3 regions of the Weissella sp. MSCH1 genome follow, and region 2 is predicted to be linked to each of the others. Evidence: predicted binding sites of a transcription regulator. Region 2 holds the regulator's gene; each other region holds the start of a gene.
What was found. The regulator HrcA, encoded in region 2, represses chaperone genes, less so after heat shock. The targets are predictions, from matches to a motif close to TTAGCACTCNNNNNNNNNGAGTGCTAA.

Region 1: the regulator HrcA is predicted to act here: its motif matches at 4,500-4,526, upstream of ACJ28U_RS04880 (ATP-dependent Clp protease ATP-binding subunit).
Region 3: the regulator HrcA is predicted to act here: its motif matches at 3,728-3,754, upstream of ACJ28U_RS09200 (co-chaperone GroES).

The regions. Positions count from the first base shown of each region.
Region 1 is NZ_JBJMBA010000037.1:16,684-23,250, reverse strand. Features, by position in the region: gene ACJ28U_RS04895 (amino acid permease) at 1-357, opposite strand, end outside; gene mmuM (homocysteine S-methyltransferase) at 465-1,421, shown strand; gene ACJ28U_RS04885 (transporter substrate-binding domain-containing protein) at 1,660-2,319, shown strand; gene ACJ28U_RS04880 (ATP-dependent Clp protease ATP-binding subunit) at 2,362-4,443, opposite strand; gene ACJ28U_RS04875 (alpha/beta hydrolase) at 4,571-5,422, opposite strand; gene ACJ28U_RS04870 (hypothetical protein) at 5,495-6,190, opposite strand; gene ACJ28U_RS04865 (dihydrolipoyl dehydrogenase family protein) at 6,353-6,567, opposite strand, start outside.
Region 2 is NZ_JBJMBA010000045.1:140,617-147,183, forward strand. Features, by position in the region: gene ACJ28U_RS10230 (DnaJ C-terminal domain-containing protein) at 1-18, opposite strand, end outside; gene dnaK (molecular chaperone DnaK) at 135-1,964, opposite strand; gene grpE (nucleotide exchange factor GrpE) at 2,021-2,563, opposite strand; gene hrcA (heat-inducible transcriptional repressor HrcA) at 2,579-3,604, opposite strand; gene ACJ28U_RS10250 (1,4-beta-N-acetylmuramidase) at 3,798-4,751, opposite strand; gene ACJ28U_RS10255 (DUF421 domain-containing protein) at 5,026-5,664, opposite strand; gene ACJ28U_RS10260 (DUF3290 family protein) at 5,664-6,110, opposite strand; gene ACJ28U_RS10265 (GDSL-type esterase/lipase family protein) at 6,228-6,567, opposite strand, start outside.
Region 3 is NZ_JBJMBA010000044.1:68,045-74,611, forward strand. Features, by position in the region: gene ACJ28U_RS09190 (APC family permease) at 1-1,566, opposite strand, end outside; gene groL (chaperonin GroEL) at 1,752-3,371, opposite strand; gene ACJ28U_RS09200 (co-chaperone GroES) at 3,421-3,696, opposite strand; gene ACJ28U_RS09205 (ABC-F family ATP-binding cassette domain-containing protein) at 3,864-5,822, opposite strand; gene ACJ28U_RS09210 (hypothetical protein) at 5,949-6,272, opposite strand; gene ACJ28U_RS09215 (glycosyl transferase) at 6,360-6,567, opposite strand, start outside.

The DNA of each region.
Region 1 (6,567 bases), on a different contig from region 2:
CCAAGTCTGCATAATTAACCCGGCTGCTGTAAACTCAGAACCTAACGCAACCGTCCAGGTTAACCAGTATAAAATTGCGACAGTAAATCCCGTTGCTGGGCCAATAAAACGCGTTGCATAAACGTGAAATGAGCCGGTTTCGGGCATTGCAACAGATAATTCGCCCAAACATAACATCACCAAATACACCACGAGTGCTCCCAGCCCATACGCTAAAATAGTGCCAATTGGCCCTGCCTGGTGAATTGTGTAACCTGAACTCAAGAATAATCCCGTTCCGATGACACCTCCTAGAGAAATCATCAATAAGTGCCGGGCGGACATTTCTCGATGCAAACCTGTATGATTTTCCGACATATTACCTACCTCCAACGTTTTATTGTATTTAAATTACAAAAGAATTAGAATTAACTCATATATAATGCAATATTACTAACAAATAAGCAATACGGACGGTAAAATTCATGACAGATCTTATTTCAGAAAACATTCAGCAGAACGGTTATCTGGTTCTTGATGGCGCAATGGCCACAGAACTTGAAAAGCGTGGCATTGCAACAAACACTGCACTTTGGTCGGCAACAGCCCTACGTGATAATCCACAGGCCATCATTGACGTGCACACTAGTTATTTCAAGGCAGGGGCTGATGTTGCAATCACTAACTCGTATCAAGCAAACGTGCCTGCATTTGAAGCAGCGGGCTATACAACTGACGAAGCTGAGGCAATGATCACGGCTAGCGCGACATTAGCTATTACAGCGCGCCAAGCGTACTATGCTGGTCTCTCAATCACTGAACGATCACGACGCGCTGCACATCCCCTAGTCATCGGTAGTATCGGTCCGTACGGCGCTTATCTGGCTGATGGTAGCGAATACACCGGCAAGTACGACTTATCGCAGACAGCCTTCAAAGATTTCCACCGTCGTCGCATGCAACTACTGGACGCCGCCGGGGTTGACGGTTTTGCTTTTGAGACCCAACCTAGATTTACGGAAGTACAAGCGCTAGTCGATTTACTACAAACTGAGTTTCCGACGCAACATGCTTGGATTTCATTTAGCATTAACGATAACGGTCGCGAGCTTTGGGATGGCACACCATTGTCAGAAGCTGTCCAAGCATTTAGCGACGTCGATCAAATTAGTGCCATCGGTATCAACTGTACCGCCATGGAAAACATTGCCGATGCAGTTGCGTTGATTAAGGAGTACACCGATAAACCCATTATCATCTACCCTAACAATGGGGATATTTATGACCCAGCCACAAAAACTTGGCAAGAAAACGAACACGCCACGTCATTCACAAATTTGGTGCCACTTTGGCAAGCAAAGGGGGCTACCATCATTGGCGGTTGCTGCCGCACAGCACCTGCCGACATTGCAGAAATCGCCGGCGTCTTAACAGGCAACTAGCGGTTAATTTCTCCCCTAAACCAGACTGTTTTTATTTTTTTGACACCGGTAATATTACAAGACTAGAATGACGGCATACTTTTGAAAGGGCGTGTCGAACACATGTACAAGCATTATTACAAATTAGCACTTGTTGGCTTAGCTGCAGGGACATTGTTCAGCGCCAGCGTTTGTAAACGCTAGTGCTGCAACAGTCGGTCACCTTAACGTTATTCATAAGGGACAACTAACAGTCGGTTTGGAGGGCGGTTTCGCCCCATTTTCATTCCGCACAAAGTCAGGTAAACTTTCTGGCTTTGAAGTAGCGTTAGCAAAAGACGTGGCAAAGCAGCTCAAACTGAAGCCCGTCTTTGTGCAAACTAAATTTGATTCTTTGATTTCCGGCCTGGATACTAAGAAATATGACGTCGTATACAACGATATGTCGATTACACCTGAGCGACAAAAAGCCTACACATTCGGGCGCGAATACTTATTCACGAAGTCGGTTTTGATTACCAAGAAGGGGTCTGATATCAAAACTTACGCTGATTTAAAGGGAAAGCGAGCTGCTGAGACGACTTCTTCCAACTTTAGTCAGGCGGCCAAAAAAGCGGGTGCTCAAATTGTTGCTGCCCCTGGCTTCGCTGAACAACTAGAATTAGTTGCCAACGGTAAAGCCGATGTGGTCCTTAATTCACAAGATTCGTGGACTGCCTACAAGAAAGTCCACCCTGAGACCAATTTGCAAGCAACGGTAACAAATGCGCTAGGCCAAACAACGGCTGCACCAATGCTAAATAAGCACAATAAGCAATTGGCTAAGCGGATTTCGCAAGCACAACGCAAGTTAGAAAAAGATGGCACCATGAAGCAGCTTTCAGAGAAGTACTTCGGCGCTGATTTAACTAAAAAATAAGCAAAAAATACCTGACCGGCATAACCGATCAGGTATTTTTCTTTACTCTTCTGTTGTTACCGTTGCGGGCGCTACCGATTCGGCAGTCACTGTAATGGCATCATCAACAACGGTTGCTTGGAGTTGCTTAACATCTGGATTATCCAAATAGAAATCAGCTACCCGATCTTCCAATTGCTCTTGGATGACACGGCGCAATGGCCGAGCCCCCATCGTTGGGTTATAGCCTAACGTTACCAACTTCTCCGTTGCTTCCGGTGAGACATCAAGGTGTAATCCTTGAACTGCAATCGCTGTATTCATATCAGCCAACATCAAATCAACAATTTGCGTCAAGTCATCCTTGGTCAACGCATTGAACGACACAATGTCGTCAAAGCGATTCAAGAATTCTGGCTTAAAGTACGGCGCTAACTTGGCTTGCAAATCAGCCGTTGCCTGCCCAGCACTGGCCCCAAATCCAACCGTCGTTGTCTTATCACCCGTGCCGGCATTTGATGTCATGATGATAATCGTATCCTTAAACGATACCACGTGACCTTGCGAGTCCGTCAAACGGCCGTCATCCAACACCTGTAAGAACATATTCATTACATCTGGGTGCGCCTTTTCAACCTCATCTAGCAAAACCAATGAATATGGTTGGCGGCGTACTGCTTCGGTTAGTAATCCAGCCTCTTCATATCCGACGTAACCAGCTGGCGCTCCAATCAGCTTTGAAACCGACTGTTTTTCCATGTACTCTGACATATCAAAGCGAATCATATTATCTGACGAACCAAATAGTTCCTTGGCTAGTTGCTTGGCTGTTTCCGTCTTTCCAACACCAGTTGGTCCAACAAATAAGAAACTACCAATTGGTCGACCAGTCTTATTAAATCCGACACGATTACGACGAATTGCACGGGCAATCTTATCTGTGGCTTCCTTTTGGCCAATAACATGGGCAGCTAAGTGTTCCCCAAGATTACGCAATTGATTTTGCTCAGACTCGGCCAATTCACCCACGGGAATACCAGTCCGTTCTTCAACAATTTGCTGAATATCTGCTACGGTGACTTGTTGCGCCCGCTCATTTTGCGGCGCTTGTTGCTTAACAGCCTCAAGTTGCAACGTCAACTGGTTGACCTGATCACGCCAGTAACCGGCTTTTTCAAAATCTTCGTTATCAACGGCGCGTTGCTTTTGCTTTTCAGCATTTGCCATTTGCTTTTCAATTTCAGCTGGATCAGCAACCTTCACCGTCAAATTCTTACGCGAACCAGCTTCATCAATCAAATCAATGGCCTTATCAGGCAAGAAACGGTCATTAATGTAACGATTTGAAAGGTCAACTGCTGCCGCCAACGCGTCGTCCGTATACTTAATCTTGTGATAATCTTCATAGCGGCCACGAATACCCTGCAAAATTTGTAGTGCTTCATCCGCTGACGGTTCATTAACCTGAACCGTTTGGAAACGACGGGCGACCGCCGCATCCTTCTCGATTTTACGATACTCGTTTAGCGTCGTTGAACCAACTAATTGGAATTCACCGCGGGCCAATGCCGGCTTTAAAATATTGCCGGCATCCATTGAGCCATCCCCAGTCGTACCAGCTCCCATGATTTCGTGAATTTCATCAATGAAAATAATGACATCATCTCGTTCAGATACTTCCGTCATTAATTGTTGCATGCGCTCTTCAAATTGACCACGCATACTCGTCCCTTGTACCAAAGAAACCATATCCAAACGAATGACTTCCTTGCCTTGCAACTTAGCTGGTACTTTTGCATTAACGATGGCTTGTGCTAGTCCTTCGACAACGGCAGTCTTTCCAACACCAGCCTCACCAATTAACACGGGATTATTCTTCGTGCGCCGGTTCAAAATCTCAATGACCCGGGCAATTTCTTTATCACGACCGATAACCGGATCAATCTTTCCTTGGCGCGCTAATTCGGTCATGTTAATCCCGTATTGGTCTAACATGCCACGCTTACCATTACCGCCGTTACCCGACCGTTGTGCGCGCGGATCCTGTCCTTGACGCATTTGTGCAGCTTGATTACGTGCCGCTTCGTTATTCATCATCCTAAAAATATCATCAATATTTGAAAAACCAAATGGTTCTTGTGCCATAATAAACAGCCTCCCTCATGACTATTCTTCAAAGCAATTTCCTCGATACCATTATTTTAGCACTCATAATCGATAAGTGCTAATTTAACGTGTAAAAAAAGGCGACGTTTATACGCCACCCTTTCCCTTATTTACCCCACAAGAAATTAATCATTTCCCGATTAACAACTTGATTATTCTCGTGTAGCTTACTATGTTGTGCATTTGGCCCAACAATTTCTTTCTCACGATACGATTTTGGCCGATTTCCTAACAGATAACGCAGCGACTTCGCTGACGTTGTCGTGACACGTCCATCTGAGTGGCTACCATTATGTAAATCACCATACATATTCAAAACCGCCACTTGTTGGTCAGGATAATTATCCCGATGAGCCAATAACCATTCATAATACGATACCATTTTCGTTGGCTTGCCTTGTGCATCCAGCGTATTATCGGCAACCTCTTTATCCAAACCGAGAATGCCATCAAAATGCCCCGCAATATTCACTTGTCTGCGCAATTGCGGTAACGATTTATCCTGACCATATGTCATTTCATACGTCAGCAACCCCAAATTCCCCATTGAATGGGCGACCGCATTAAACGACTTAATACCATAGCGCTGTTGCAAGGCCACAATGACGTGTTTGATCCATTTCGCATCCGTATGAAAATCTGCATTACGATTGTCCGAAAAAACAACTTGAACCATTGGATTGTACTTATTCTTATCCCAATGGCCCGACAACTTCACTTGACCATCCTTCGTAACACGCGCCGTTAACATTTTCTTTGCCGCGCCTGCTTTTTCCGCTGCACGGACTAAGTCTTTCGTCGAATTCAAAGTGCCACCATACCCGTGAATGAAGAGTGTTGGCACATTAGAATAGGTATACTTTGCTGTATCACGCTTCAATTTCAGCGACTGATGTAGCCCAAATGCAACGCCAACTATCGCCACTAACGCAATGATTGTACTCATCCATTTTTTCATTTGGCATCCCCCTTAGCATCAGTTTACTACTTAACCCAAAATCTGCGAGGAACTGCATCCAAAATGTCCATTTTAGACGTTCGTATTGTTGTGCTTTGCCAAAATATTCTGTGCATTATCCGCTGTATTTTGCGCATCTTGTTCAGCCGCCCGTAATTGATTACGTAAATCATCAACTTCTGATGATAGCGAACTAATTTGCGCGTGTGATGCATGTTGCAAATCATTATATTGATTCGTGACGTTCGTCAATTGGTTCTGCAAATTACCCAATTGCCCATTTAAACTGCCAACCTGCGCACTTAAACGATCAACTTCTTGTTGCTTCAATTCAACTTGACGGTTACCATCCGCAATTTTTTGTTGAATTTCTTTTATCTTTTCATCCAATTGACCACGTAAGCTGTCATTTTCAGTTTTAGCCTGATTCAATTGACTTGTTAATGATGCCACGGCTTGTTGTGCTGCTGACAAATCCTGTTGTGCCGTCGCTAACTTCGCATTCGCAGCGTCGCGTTGTTGCGTCAACGTTGCAATCGTTGCGTCCGCATCCTTCAGGTCTGCTTTAAGTTGCTTTACCTGATTCTCACGGTTCGTCAACATACCATCCAATTGGCCAAGCACCTGATTAACCGTATTCATATTAGTTGCACCATTCCAACCGGAAACCGCAGCCGAAGCCGCTACGGCAGCTGAAGCCGACACGCCAACTACCAATAACCCCAACACCCACTTTGACTTACACACTGCCATAATCTTTTCTAGCATCCCTACTTCATTCCTTCCATTTTTTAACCGACATTTATGCATCTCGTTAATCATACTTATGTATACTAATTCACTTAATAACATATACTTAACCGCTCGTTAAAAAATAGTTATTCTCAAATTAAAAAGCCCGGTTCTCACCGAGCTTTCTATGTAAACTTATTATGCTAAGAAATTAGCCAACAACATCGGCAACATCGCTGACGGTGTTGGAAAGGCATAAATCGTCTTATTCAAGTCCGCCTTCGTGTACTTATGGTTGATAATTGGCACCAACGTATTCACAAGTTCCGGCGCTGCATCCCCAATCAATGCAGCCCCGACCAACTGTTTTTGTTGGTTCAACACAATCTTCACTTTGGCTTCCGTGTCGTGAT
Region 2 (6,567 bases):
TAGCTCCGTGTTATTCATGAGGCCAACCTCCATCATTATCTCAATATGTATCACAAAGCGAGGCTCGCACCTCGCTTTGTGTCTAATCTGTAACTGGTAGGAAAATGCACAGACTAGGAATTTAATTTTTTAAATTACTTCTTATCGTCAGAAACGTCTTCGAAGTCACCATCGACCGTGTTGTCATCACTTGATGAAGCACCGTCAGCAGCTTGGGCACCTTGCTCAGGAGCAGCTTGTTGATACAACTTAACAGCCAATTCCTGTGCAACCTTTTCCAAAGCTTCCTTCTTCGTCTTCATGTCGTCCAAGTTGTCGGCTTCCTTAGCAGTCTTCAACTCAGCAACCGCATCTTCAACTGGCTTCTTGTCCGTATCAGGCAACTTGTCGCCAACCTCTTCCAATGTCTTTTCTGATTGGAAGATCAATTGGTCAACATCGTTACGCAAGTCAACTTCTTCCTTGCGCTTCTTGTCAGCCTCTTCGTTAGCCTTCGCGTCATTCATCATACGCTCAATTTCTTCGTCTGACAATGAACCAGAGCTTTGGATGGTAATCTTTTGCTCCTTGTTCGTTCCCAAATCCTTAGCAGAAACAGAAACGATACCGTTACGGTCGATGTCAAACTTAACTTCGATTTGTGGTACACCACGTGGTGCAGCAGGAATATCAGTCAATTGGAAGCGACCCAACGTCTTGTTATCGGCAGCCATTGAACGCTCACCTTGCAAAACGTGGATATCAACAGCTGGTTGGTTATCAGCGGCCGTTGAGAACACTTGTGACTTTGACGTAGGAATCGTCGTGTTGCGGTCGATCAACTTCGTGAACACACCACCCATCGTTTCGATACCCAATGACAATGGCGTCACATCAAGCAAAACAACGTCCTTAACGTCACCAGTAATCACACCACCTTGCACAGCGGCACCCAAAGCAACCGCTTCGTCAGGGTTAATTGAGTGATCAGGCTCCTTGCCAGTCAAAGCCTTAACAGACTCTTGCACAGCAGGAATACGCGTTGAACCACCGTTCAAGATAACCTTGTCGATGTCGTTGATTGACAAACCAGCATCCTTCAAAGCTTGACGAACAGGCTCTTCCGCACGCTTTACCAAGTCAGCCGTCAATTGGTTGAATTGGGCACGCGTCAAAGTCGTTTGCAAGTGCAATGGACCAGCTTCGGTTGCCGTAATAAATGGCAAATCAATTTGCGCTTCAGTTGCTGATGACAACGTCTTCTTTGCCGTCTCTGCAGCATCCTTCAAACGTTGCAAGGCCAACTTGTCAGCCTTCAAATCAACCCCATTTTCAGCCTTGAAGTTATCGGCCAACCAGTCAATAACCTTTTGGTCAAAGTCGTCACCACCAAGGTGTGTGTCACCATTTGTTGACAAAACTTCGAAAACACCATCACCCAACTCAAGGATAGAAACGTCAAACGTTCCACCACCCAAGTCATAAACAAGGACCTTTTCGTCGTTCTCCAACTTGTCCAAACCGTATGCCAAAGCAGCGGCCGTTGGCTCGTTGATGATACGCTCAACTTCCAAGCCGGCAATCTTACCAGCATCCTTAGTTGCTTGACGTTGCGCATCGTTAAAGTAAGCAGGTACCGTGATAACAGCCTTATCAACCGTCTCACCAAGGTAATCTTCAGCGTACTTCTTGATGTATTGCAAGATAATGGCTGAAATTTCTTGTGGCGTGTAGTCCTTGCCATCAACCGTTACCTTGTAACCAGCTTCACCCATGTGTGACTTGATTGACAAAATCGTGTCAGGGTTTGTGATAGCTTGACGCTTAGCAGTATCACCGACTTGCGTCTCGCCGTTCTTAAATGAAACAGCTGATGGCGTCGTACGACCACCGTTTGGGTTAGTGATAACCTTTGGTTGGCCACCTTCCAAAACGGCAACAGCTGAATTTGTTGTTCCCAAATCAATTCCAATGATCTTTGACATAATGTTTTTACCTCTTATTGATCAATTTTTATTTTTAATAGTAAGTGAATAGTTGTTTAGTTATAAACAGCTACCATCGCTGGACGAATCACACGGTCCGCCAAGACATAACCCTTTTGAAGAACCTGGGCAATCGTATCTGCCGGGTGATCCTCATCAGCCGGTACAGATTGGATTGCTTGGTGGAAGTTAGGATCAAATGGTTCACCTTCGGCCCCAACGGCCTTGATGTCATTATCTTCCAAGGCAGATGCCAATGTCTTATAGACCATTTCGACACCCGTCTTAATTTGCTTAGCCGCATCGTCGTCAGCTTCTACTTGCAACGCACGTTCCAAGTTATCCAAAGCAGGCAAAACTGACTTTGCCAACTTTTGGCTCGCGTACTTAACTGCTTGTGCTTGTTCCTTTGCAAAACGTGTTTGCATGTTTTGCATCTCGGCGTGGGCACGCAAGTACTTATCTTCCGCTTCTGCAACCTTAGCTTCCATCGCAACCATTGGGTCGATTTCGACCGCTTCGGTTGTTTCGGTGTCAACATCCGGTGTCTCAACCGTTTCTTCAACTTCTTCTTCAGGAGTCTGCTTATCTTCTGCCATGCTAACACCTCTTTTCTATCGGTAATATTCTAATAATTGTTGTGATAACGCGGTACGATATACATCAACTAATTCGACCATATCGGCGTACATCATCGATGTTGGACCTAGAATGGCAACTGCCCCTACACCATGTTGCGGTACACGATAGGTTGCTGATACCAAACTGTAAGGTGACAACAGGCTGTTCCCATTCTCATCCCCAATTTGTACCATCACACCATCATTCGCGTTGCCAACGACGTGACGCATGGCGGTCGGTGCATCCAGTAATTGATACAGTTGCTTAACTTCTTGCAAATTGGTATCAACCGTAAAGTCCATCAAATTCAAACGACCACCAACGAAAACCTTATCACGGATGGAGCGTGCCAACACATCACCAAACAGTTGCAAAAAAGCAACCGGCGTTCGAATTGTTCGCTCCATTTTCAATGGTAAATCGCCAGAAAGTGTTCGTAGCACATCAACAATTGGTTGGTTAACCAATGTTTGATTAATGTAACGCACCATGTCATCTAAGCCATGTACATCCATTCCCTCGGGTAGTCTAAAACTCTGACTCGTTACCTGTCCATCGTTCGTCACGATAATCGCCATAATTTGCTGGCCATCGACAGGCACCAACCGGAATCCCGACAATCGCGTGTCAACTGATTCCGGCTTCAATGCAATCACCGTGTAACCTGTTAGGTTTGCCATCTCAGTAACCATTTGTTGCACCAGATCATCAATTTGTTGGAAGTTACGGCTAAATACCCGTTCCAACGATTGGTGCACAGCTTCTGACAACTGACGCCGTCGCATTAACTTATCGACATAATAGCGATAACCCCGTTGCGATGGCACCCGGCCAGAAGATGTATGTTCTTTTTGTAGCAATCCCTGCTCTTCCAACGAAGCCATTTCATTTCGGACAGTAGCCGAACTAACTGCCAACCCCAATTGTTCAAGCAAAGACTTTGATCCAACAGCTTTACCGGTTTTTGCGTAATCTTGAATTATCGCGGCTAGAATTAACCGCTGCCGTTCTGTTAACATACGCTATACCTCTCTTAGCACTCTCTATCACTTCGTGCTAACACATATTATAATACACACCATGCAAACACTTGTCAACACCTTTAGCACTTTTAATTAAAGAGTGCTAAAACGCTCACGTACGCATCAAATACGACCTAGCAAAAAGGACTGAGCCATCAAATGACTCAGTCCTTTTAACTGTTTATATTTATTAGTACCAACCAATTGCTTGAATGTGATTCCAAGCACCTTGTGGGTTACCGTAACGATTAGCAATGTATGCCAAACCAACCTTAGCTTGCCCTTCGACTGACATGTCGTAGATTCCAGTCGTTTGGAACAAGCCCACGTATTGACCATTGCGTGCATTTACATTCCAACCTGATTCGTAGTTAATCAACAAATCAAGGTAGTATTGTTGCGTTGAATCCCAACCGTGCCAAGCTTGTGCAAAGCCCATCATTTGATCCTTAACAGAGCCAGATGAAAGCTTGGTTACAACACCGTTTGCATCAGCTGAATAGTTTGCCCCATTAGCCGTGAACTTCGTGTTCTTACGCAAGAAGAACGTCCCATCATTACCGAAGAAGTATTGCTTGCCACCAATTGTTTGCAAACCTTGCACAGCACGACCAACGTTATCAACGTAATACGTCATGCCCCAGGCATTCTCCCATGAATTTTGGATACGAGCCCCGTTTTGGAACCAGTAATATGTGCCCATGTAGAATTGGAAACCTGTGTAACGGTAACCGTTTTGCATCCACAACCAACCTGATGGTGTTGCGACGTAACCATTGGCCTTGCCACGTGAGAAGAACGTGCCATTGTTACCAAAATCGTAGTTAACGCCGTTAATTTCGTTAACACCTTGCACAGCGCGTCCGTCAGCCCCAACGTAGTAGCTCATGCCCCAAGCACTCTCCCATGAGTTTTCTTGACGCACGCCATCTTGGAACCAGTAGTAAGCACCCATGTAGAAGCGGAAACCTGTGTAGCGTTGGCCATTCTCAAACCAGTACCAACCAGTACCGTCATTCAAGTATCCTGAACCTTGCACTGTTGCAGCACTAGCTGTCGTCTCAAATTGTGTTGTGTTTGCGATTGCCAAACCGGCCATCGCTGCAGTTGTTGCCAATACTAATTTCGCTTTATTACTAATCATATCCGAATTTAAACCCCATTCTTATCAACAGACTGTTCTGTATTCACGACGCATATCTGCGTCGGACTCGTTTTTACTAATTCGACTTTACTTAGTGTATCGAGTTATAGTGACAGCCGGTTAAAGTGAAAGTTTCAAATCCGCGCCTTTTATTACTTGTATGTTACAAACCAAACGACCATTACAGAATTCCGGATTTTTTGCAGGTGTTTTGTGACGATGCCTGGATATTTTTGCGAGAATATCAGTTCCGATTCTCACAGGCCTAAATTGTTTATTTTGCAAACGGATGCAAAATCACTTTACCATGAATGAACTCACCCAAATAAATATCTTCCACATCACCCTTCGTTTGCTTAGCAACTTCTTCGCGTAACCAGTCGATGTCTTTATCCAAAACTTCTAATAGATCGTAATTGGCTTGACCATCCTGGATAAGTGGATACTTAATCGTTTCCTCGCCATATTTGATAATCGTCAGTTGGCCATTTTGCTCTAGAATTGCTCGACGTACTACCTGAACCTCATCAACGCCAGCAGCGCGTAGCTTAAACATCAACTCACTAGCCGACAGACCGACCCGCATCGTTGTGGCCACATCAACCTCACCGTTCTTTATTACCGTGACTGGCGCCCCATCGATCACCCGCTTGACCCAGTAATTGTGTTCTTTCAAGAACTTAAGGAGCAAGACTAAAAATGTCCAAACAATCAGGACTAAGACAAATTGCAGTGCCGTAATATCTGAATTATAAATAACACCACCAATAATCCCACCCAAAACATAATTTTGAACTTGGTCCATCGCTGAAATTGGCGCCAAGTTACCCTTACCTAAAATATTAATTTGGATAATCAAACCGATAATCCCGATTGCCAATTTCAAAGCAATCGTTGTATAACTTGTGTCCATCACTTCACCTCAACTACTGTATGCTCGTCTAATAAGTTCGTCTTTTCCAGGGTATAGTTCGATTGATCAGCACTTAAATTCACCCGATAGAACGTTTTCCCGGCTTTAACAATTAAGTTATTGTTCAAATTGACACTGTTTACAGCCACTTGTGCTGGCTTCACGTCCCGATTATGTGCCACGTGCTTTAATAACTTAACAACCTGTGCTTTTTGAGCCGACTGGCTCTTCACTTGGTTCATATCCTGATACTGCAGTCCAATGACAAACGCTACCAATAGTAACATCATCACACTCAAATCCCGGTACTTCGACTTTAAATTATTGCGAAAATACAGCACCGCAAAAATTGCAAAAATAATTACTAATACCGCAATAACCACCGTCGTTGCCGTTTCCAACCACGAATGGCGCTGCGTCAAGTAATCAATTGTATAAAATGTCATGCCATCCTCCTATTCTTCTGTCATGTTACGCAAATTTTTGGCGGTATACAACCTGATTACCCAAAAAATCCGCCAGGTAAACTACCCAGCGGATTTTGCAATTCAAAATAGATTTAATTAACGTAGGAAGAAAGTGTGGTTCGTACCAAAGTTGTACGTCTTACCATCAATCTTAACCTTGTTACCTTCAACAGAGCGACCATCGTTACCGACATAATACTTCAAGCCCCATTCTGAAACCCATTGATTATGTTGGCGCACACCGTTAATGAAGTAGTAGTAGGCACCCATGTACATACGGAAACCTGTGTAGCGCTTACCGTTTTCAATCCACAACCAACCATCTGGCGTTGACACATAACCACTTGCCTTACCACGCAAGAAGAATGTGCCATCGTGGCTGAAGTTATAGTACGTCCCGTCGACATTATAGCCGTCGCCTTGAACGGCACGACCT
Region 3 (6,567 bases), on a different contig from region 2:
CACGCCCAAACGATGTTCCTTTTCCGGATTTGAATCAAACGAAACGTGCATCGCCAAAACCCGATCACCCATTGATTGAGCATAGTCAATCGCATCGGCCGTTGCCTTCGTCAAGTTCGAGACCAACACAATCACAGTCGCACCATCGTAATGATGACGCTTGACCGGCTCCTTAGACAAAACACGTAGTTGCTTCGCGACAGCGCGGTAGTGCTTGTTTACAGTCCAGAACATCTTAATGAGCACTGGCATGATAATCAAGTAAGGCCATACTGACTTGAAGTGCATCCAGAATAAGATAACTACCAAGGCAAATGAGATAGCTGCACCAACGAAATTGATTGATGCCTTACCTAGCCAGATTCCTTCACGTTCACGGAACCAGTGAATAATCATTCCTGATTGTGACAACGTGAACGGAATAAATACACCTACAGCATACAATGGAATCAGTGCTTCGGTCGAACCGTTAAAGATTAACAGCAAGACGATGGCACCAATGGCCAATGACATAATACCGTTTGAGTAGCCTAGACGATCACCCTTGTCCATGTAGATGTGCGGCATGAACTTATCCTTAGCCAAATTAAAGGCCAATTGTGGGAACGCTGAGAATCCAGTGTTGGCCGCAACCGCCAAAATCAAAGCTGTGGCAATTTGCAACAAATAGAACAGTACGCCATGGCCAAAGGTTGCTTGACCAATTTGAGCCAAAACCGTGACGTGATCATTTGGACGAATACCGTACCAGTATGACAAGAACGTAATTCCGGCAAAGAAGAAGGCCAAAATCAAGGCCATGATCGACAACGTCGCCGCTGCATTACGAGGCTTTGGTTCTTTAAAGTTTGGTACGGCATTTGAAATCGCTTCAACACCAGTCAACGAAGATGATCCACTTGAGAACGCCTTCAAGAACAAGATGATACCGATATTCGAGCCCGTCGTACCGATAGCCGACGCAGCATGGAATGCTACCTGGCCAGTGGCGATGTTATATAACCCATATAGCACCATGCCAGTAATCATCAAGATAAAGAAGTAAACCGGTACCATCAAGAAACCAGCTGACTCACGGACACCACGCAAGTTGATCCCCATCAAAATCAAGATAATCACGACACCAATCCCAACTGCATAAGGATGTAAGGCTGGAATTGCTGAGGTAATGGCTTCTGTACCTGCCGCAACAGATACGGCCACGGTCAGCATGTAGTCAACCAACAATGAACCACCCGCGACAAGTCCTGCGTTACGTCCCCAGTTGGTTGACGTTACGACATACGCACCACCACCCGATGGGTACGCATGAATGATTTGGCGATATGACAACGTAATCGCTGCCAACAGCACCAAAACCAGAATTGCGATTGGAATTTGCATCCAGAGGGCCGCAGCACCAACAGCAATCAAAGCCGTCGTAATTTGCTCCGTACCATAGGCAACTGATGACAACGCATCAGAAGACAACAATGCCAACGCCTTGGTTCGACTCAAATGTTGTGAGCCTTCTTCCAGGGTCTTCAATGGCTTTCCAATCAACAACCGCTTTAAAAAGCGCCACATGATTAATTCGCTCCTATTAAATTAGATTTAGCTGTTACGCCAATTTGTAAGACGATTTAAAATTTCTACAACGACTTATTTTAGTGCTATTTACACGCGTTGTCTATCATTGATATTTAGATAGTTTTTCACAAACAAAGAACCACCGCCAAAAGCATGACGGTGGTTCTTTAGTTTGTTTTAAATTACATCATTCCCGGCATACCTTGAGCAGGCATTGCAGGGGCTGCGTCTTCCTTAGGTTGCTCAGCAACAACAGCTTCAGTCGTCAACAACAAAGCTGACACTGAGGCAGCATTTTGCAAAGCTGAACGCGTCACCTTCGTTGGATCAACGATACCGGCAGCAACCATATCAACCCATTCATCAGTCGCAGCATTGTAACCAATACCAGGCTTTTCGGCCTTCAATTGGTTCACAATCACTGAGCCTTCCAAACCAGCATTTTCAGCGATTTGACGAACCGGCTCTTCCAAGGCACGACGCACAATGTTGATACCCGTTTGCACATCCCCGTCCTCAGACAAGGCAGCAACAGCAGGGATTGCGTTAACCAAAGCAGTTCCACCACCGGCAACGAATCCTTCTTCAACAGCGGCACGTGTCGCATTCAAGGCGTCTTCAATCCGGTACTTGCGCTCCTTCAACTCAGTTTCAGTTGCGGCACCGACGTTGATAACAGCAACACCACCGGCCAACTTAGCCAAACGCTCTTGCAACTTCTCACGATCAAAGTCTGACGTTGTCTCAGCAATTTGACCCTTAATCAAGTTAACACGCTCAGCGATGGCATCCTTGTTACCAGCACCTTCAACAATCGTCGTGTTATCCTTTGAGACCGTAACCTTAGCAGCTTGACCAAGTTGGGCAATTGTAACGTCCTTCAAGTTCAAACCAAGATCTTCGGTAATCACTGTACCACCCGTCAAGATGGCAATGTCTTCCAATTGGGCCTTGCGACGGTCACCGAAGCCAGGGGCCTTAACAGCAACCACGTTAAACGTACCACGCATCTTGTTCAAGACCAACGTTGGCAAAGCTTCACCCGTAATATCATCAGCAATGATCAACAAAGCACGACCTTGCTCGACAACACTTTGCAACATTGGCAAGATTTCTTGAATGTTAGCAATCTTCTTGTCCGTAATCAAAATGTATGGGTTGTCCAAAGCGGCTTCCATCTTGTCCGTGTCCGTTACCATGTATTGTGACATGTAACCGCGGTCAAATTGCATCCCTTCAACAACATCCAACGTTGTCTCAATCCCCTTTGACTCTTCGATGGTGATAACGCCGTCGTTACCAACCTTCTCCATTGCCTCGGCAATCAACTCACCCACTTCTGGGTTAGCAGCTGAAATTGATGCGATTTGCGCAATTTCTTCCTTCGTTGACACCGTCTTTGACATGTCGTGCAATGACTTAACAGCCGCATCCGTTGCCAATTCAATTCCGCGACGCACACCAACTGGGTTAGCACCGGCTGTCACATTCTTCAAACCTTCGTTAATGATAGCTTGTGTCAAAACAGTGGCCGTCGTCGTACCATCACCAGCGATGTCATTGGTCTTTGAAGCAACCTCAGCAACCAACTTTGCACCCATGTCTTCAAAGTGATCTTCCAATTCGATTGACTTAGCGATTGTCACACCATCATTCGTAATAGTTGGTGCGCCGTAGCTTTGTTCAATCACAACGTTACGTCCCTTAGGACCAATCGTCGTCTTAACTGTATTTGCAAGCTTATCAACGCCGGCTTGCATCTTAGCGCGTGCATCTTCAGCAAACTTAATGTCCTTAGCCATGATTTATTCACCCTCTATTTTAATAGTTTAATTATCTGTGTTTTGTAAATTAAAGAACCGCAACGATATCCTTCTCGTGTACGACCAAGTAGTCGACACCGTCAACCGTCACTTCTGAGCCAGCATACTTATCAAAGATGACTTGATCACCTTCCTTCACTGCAGCTGGGGCCGTCAAGTCACCAACTGATTGCGTTGAAACAGCAACAACCGTTCCGGTAACTGACTTTTCTTGAGCGTTTGACGCAAGCAAAATGCCACCAACTGATTGCTCAGGTGCTTCTTCAACTTGCAAAACAACACGATCTCCCAAAGGCTTCAACATGTTATATGACCTCCATAGGCAATTATAATTTTTAGCACTCTCTTTTGTTAAGTGCTAATCAACATAACTAATAATAGCACACTGAGATATTTTTGCAACAAATTTTGTGCAATTATTTACCCGGACAAGACAAAAAGTCTCGACGATTCCCGCCGAGACTTTTTGTCTTAATCATTAAATTCTTCCAGTGCCATGCTTGCTTCAGTCCATTGTTCCTCGACTGTTGCTAATTGTGCATCCAACGCAGCGATCTCCTTAGACAAGTCCGTCAACTTACCCAAGTCAGCACCATTGGCTGGATCATTTAACTCTGCGTTCAGTGCATCTCGCTTGGTATTCAACGTTTCCATTTCTTCTTCAGCTGCTGACACTGCCCGTTCAAGTTTGCGCTGTTCTTTCTGACGCTCCTTGCGTTCTTCACGACTCAAGTTCTCAATCGGCGCTGCTGACGCTTCTTTGAACTCTTCCGTCGTTTCAAAACTGGCCTTAGCCCGGTGCGATTCCGCTTGTTCGCCAGCCGTCTTCTCCAAGTAGTAATCGTAATCACCATCAAAGAAACGCGTACCGTTTGGTGATAATTCAACCACCTCGGTCGCCACAGCGTTAATGAAGTAACGGTCGTGCGAAACAAAGAAAATCGTGCCGTTAAACTCATTTAACGCTGTCTCAAGCACTTCGCGCGAATCAATATCCAAGTGATTAGTTGGCTCGTCAAGAATCAAAAAGTTTGCATGTTGCAATGACAACTTCGTTAGCAACAAACGCGCGCGTTCACCACCCGAAAGTGCTGACACAATCTTATCCACCGATTCACCCGAGAACATAAATGAACCCAAAATTGAGCGCACATCGCGTTCTGGCATTGTTGGGTGTTCATCCCAAATCGTATTCAAAACGGACTTCTTTGGGTCCAAAGTTTGCTGCTCTTGGTCATAATAACCAACCTCAACATTCGCACCCATTTTGATTGTGCCTGCAATCAAGGGTAGCTTCCCCAAAATCGTCTTAATCAACGTTGACTTACCGATTCCGTTTGGTCCAACCAACGCCACTGCATGTTGCTTGTCCACATCAATATTAACGTGCTCAGCCAAGATATTCGTTAAGTCATATCCTAACTTCACTTCGTTGACGCGCATTACTTCATTACCAGACTCTTCGTCAGCTGAAAATTGGATATGAGCAACACCCGTTTCGTTCTTAGGTGCTTCTAAGCGTTCCATGCGTTCCAACTGCTTACGTCGTGACTGGGCTCGCTTCGTCGTTGACGCGCGGACAATGTTACGGTTCACGAAGTCTTCCAGCTTGGCAATCTCTTCTTGTTGCTTATCAAACGCCTTCTGTTCTTGCAGCACCTTGGCGGCCTTTAGTTCCATAAAGCGCGAGTAATTACCCGTATAGTGGTCCAATACCCCTGAGTGCATGTCATATATCTCGTTCACGACGCGATCCAAGAAGTAACGGTCGTGGGAAACGATCAACAATGCCCCCTGGTAGTTTTGCAGATATTGCTCCAACCACGACAACGTTTGCATATCCAAGTGGTTCGTTGGCTCGTCCAAGATTAGCAAATCAGGCGTCTCCAGCAACTGCTTCGCAATCGCCAAACGCGTGCGCTGACCACCAGATAGCGATGAAATTTTTTGATCATAGAATGATTCGTCAAAGCCAAATCCATGCAATACCGATCGAATAGTTGCTTCATACCCGTAACCATTCATTTCATTGAAATCGTGTTGTGCTTGATCATACGCCGACAACAAACTCGTGTACTCATCACTTTCGTAATCTGTTGCTGATGCGATTTTAGCTTCCATATCACGCATCTTCTTTTCCAACGAAATAACCCGGTCAAATGCCGTTAACATCTCATTGTAAACAGACAAATCAGAGTCCAAACCTGAATTCTGTGCTAAATAGGCAAGCTTGATGCCTTTTTTCATTGAAACAGTTCCCTCATCAGGTTGTGTTTCACCAATTAGCATCTTCAAAAGCGTTGACTTACCAGCACCATTACGCCCGACCAAGCCAACCCGACCTTTATCTTGAATCTGCATTGATATGTTTTCAAAGAACGTTACCCCGCTAAAACGGCGAGCAACGTTACTTGCTTGTAAAATAATCATGATTATATATCTCCGTCTCAACACCCCGCATCCAGGGCATTGCCTAAATCTCTTTATCTAGTGTAACAGAAAACGCAAAAAATTCCGCGATAGTCAAAAGACTACCCCGGAATTATCCTTGCTATTTTAGTCTGCCTGTCTGATCTCCCGTCGGAATGATTGCCAGACTAATCCACCAATCGTTGTGACGGCAACCATCACCAGACCAAGCCATGTGTAACCCGCCAACGTATGATTGGTTTGATTACCGGCCTTCATCGCTTGCACTTCATCGTGCGTTTGGTATTGGACCGCTGCGCCATCATCCAGTTGCGCACTGGCGACCTTCGCACCATCAGCAGTCGACTGACTTGCCGTCACCCGACTAACCGCCGTTTCATCACCAAACGCTGTGCCACCTACCAAACTAAAACCGAATACAATCAACGCAACCACTATAAAGCGCTTCATGATATTCTAACCCCTTTCTCTGTTCGACTAACTTACCCATGTTAATCTCATTGAAAGTGTATACCATATTACGCTAAAAAGAGTAGATTACTGGAAAACGACACCTTGCTTCTGCTTTTCGTGCTGAATAAAGTACTCCCAAGCATGCATTTCACTCTCAAACCAGAGATGTTGACCATCGTAGTCCATAACTTCCAATGATGTTTGGACAAGTGGCCATTCATTATTCGGCTTACCTTCAATGTGCTGCCACATAAATGATGCTCGTGCAGCAACATCCCCTGTTGGCGTATAG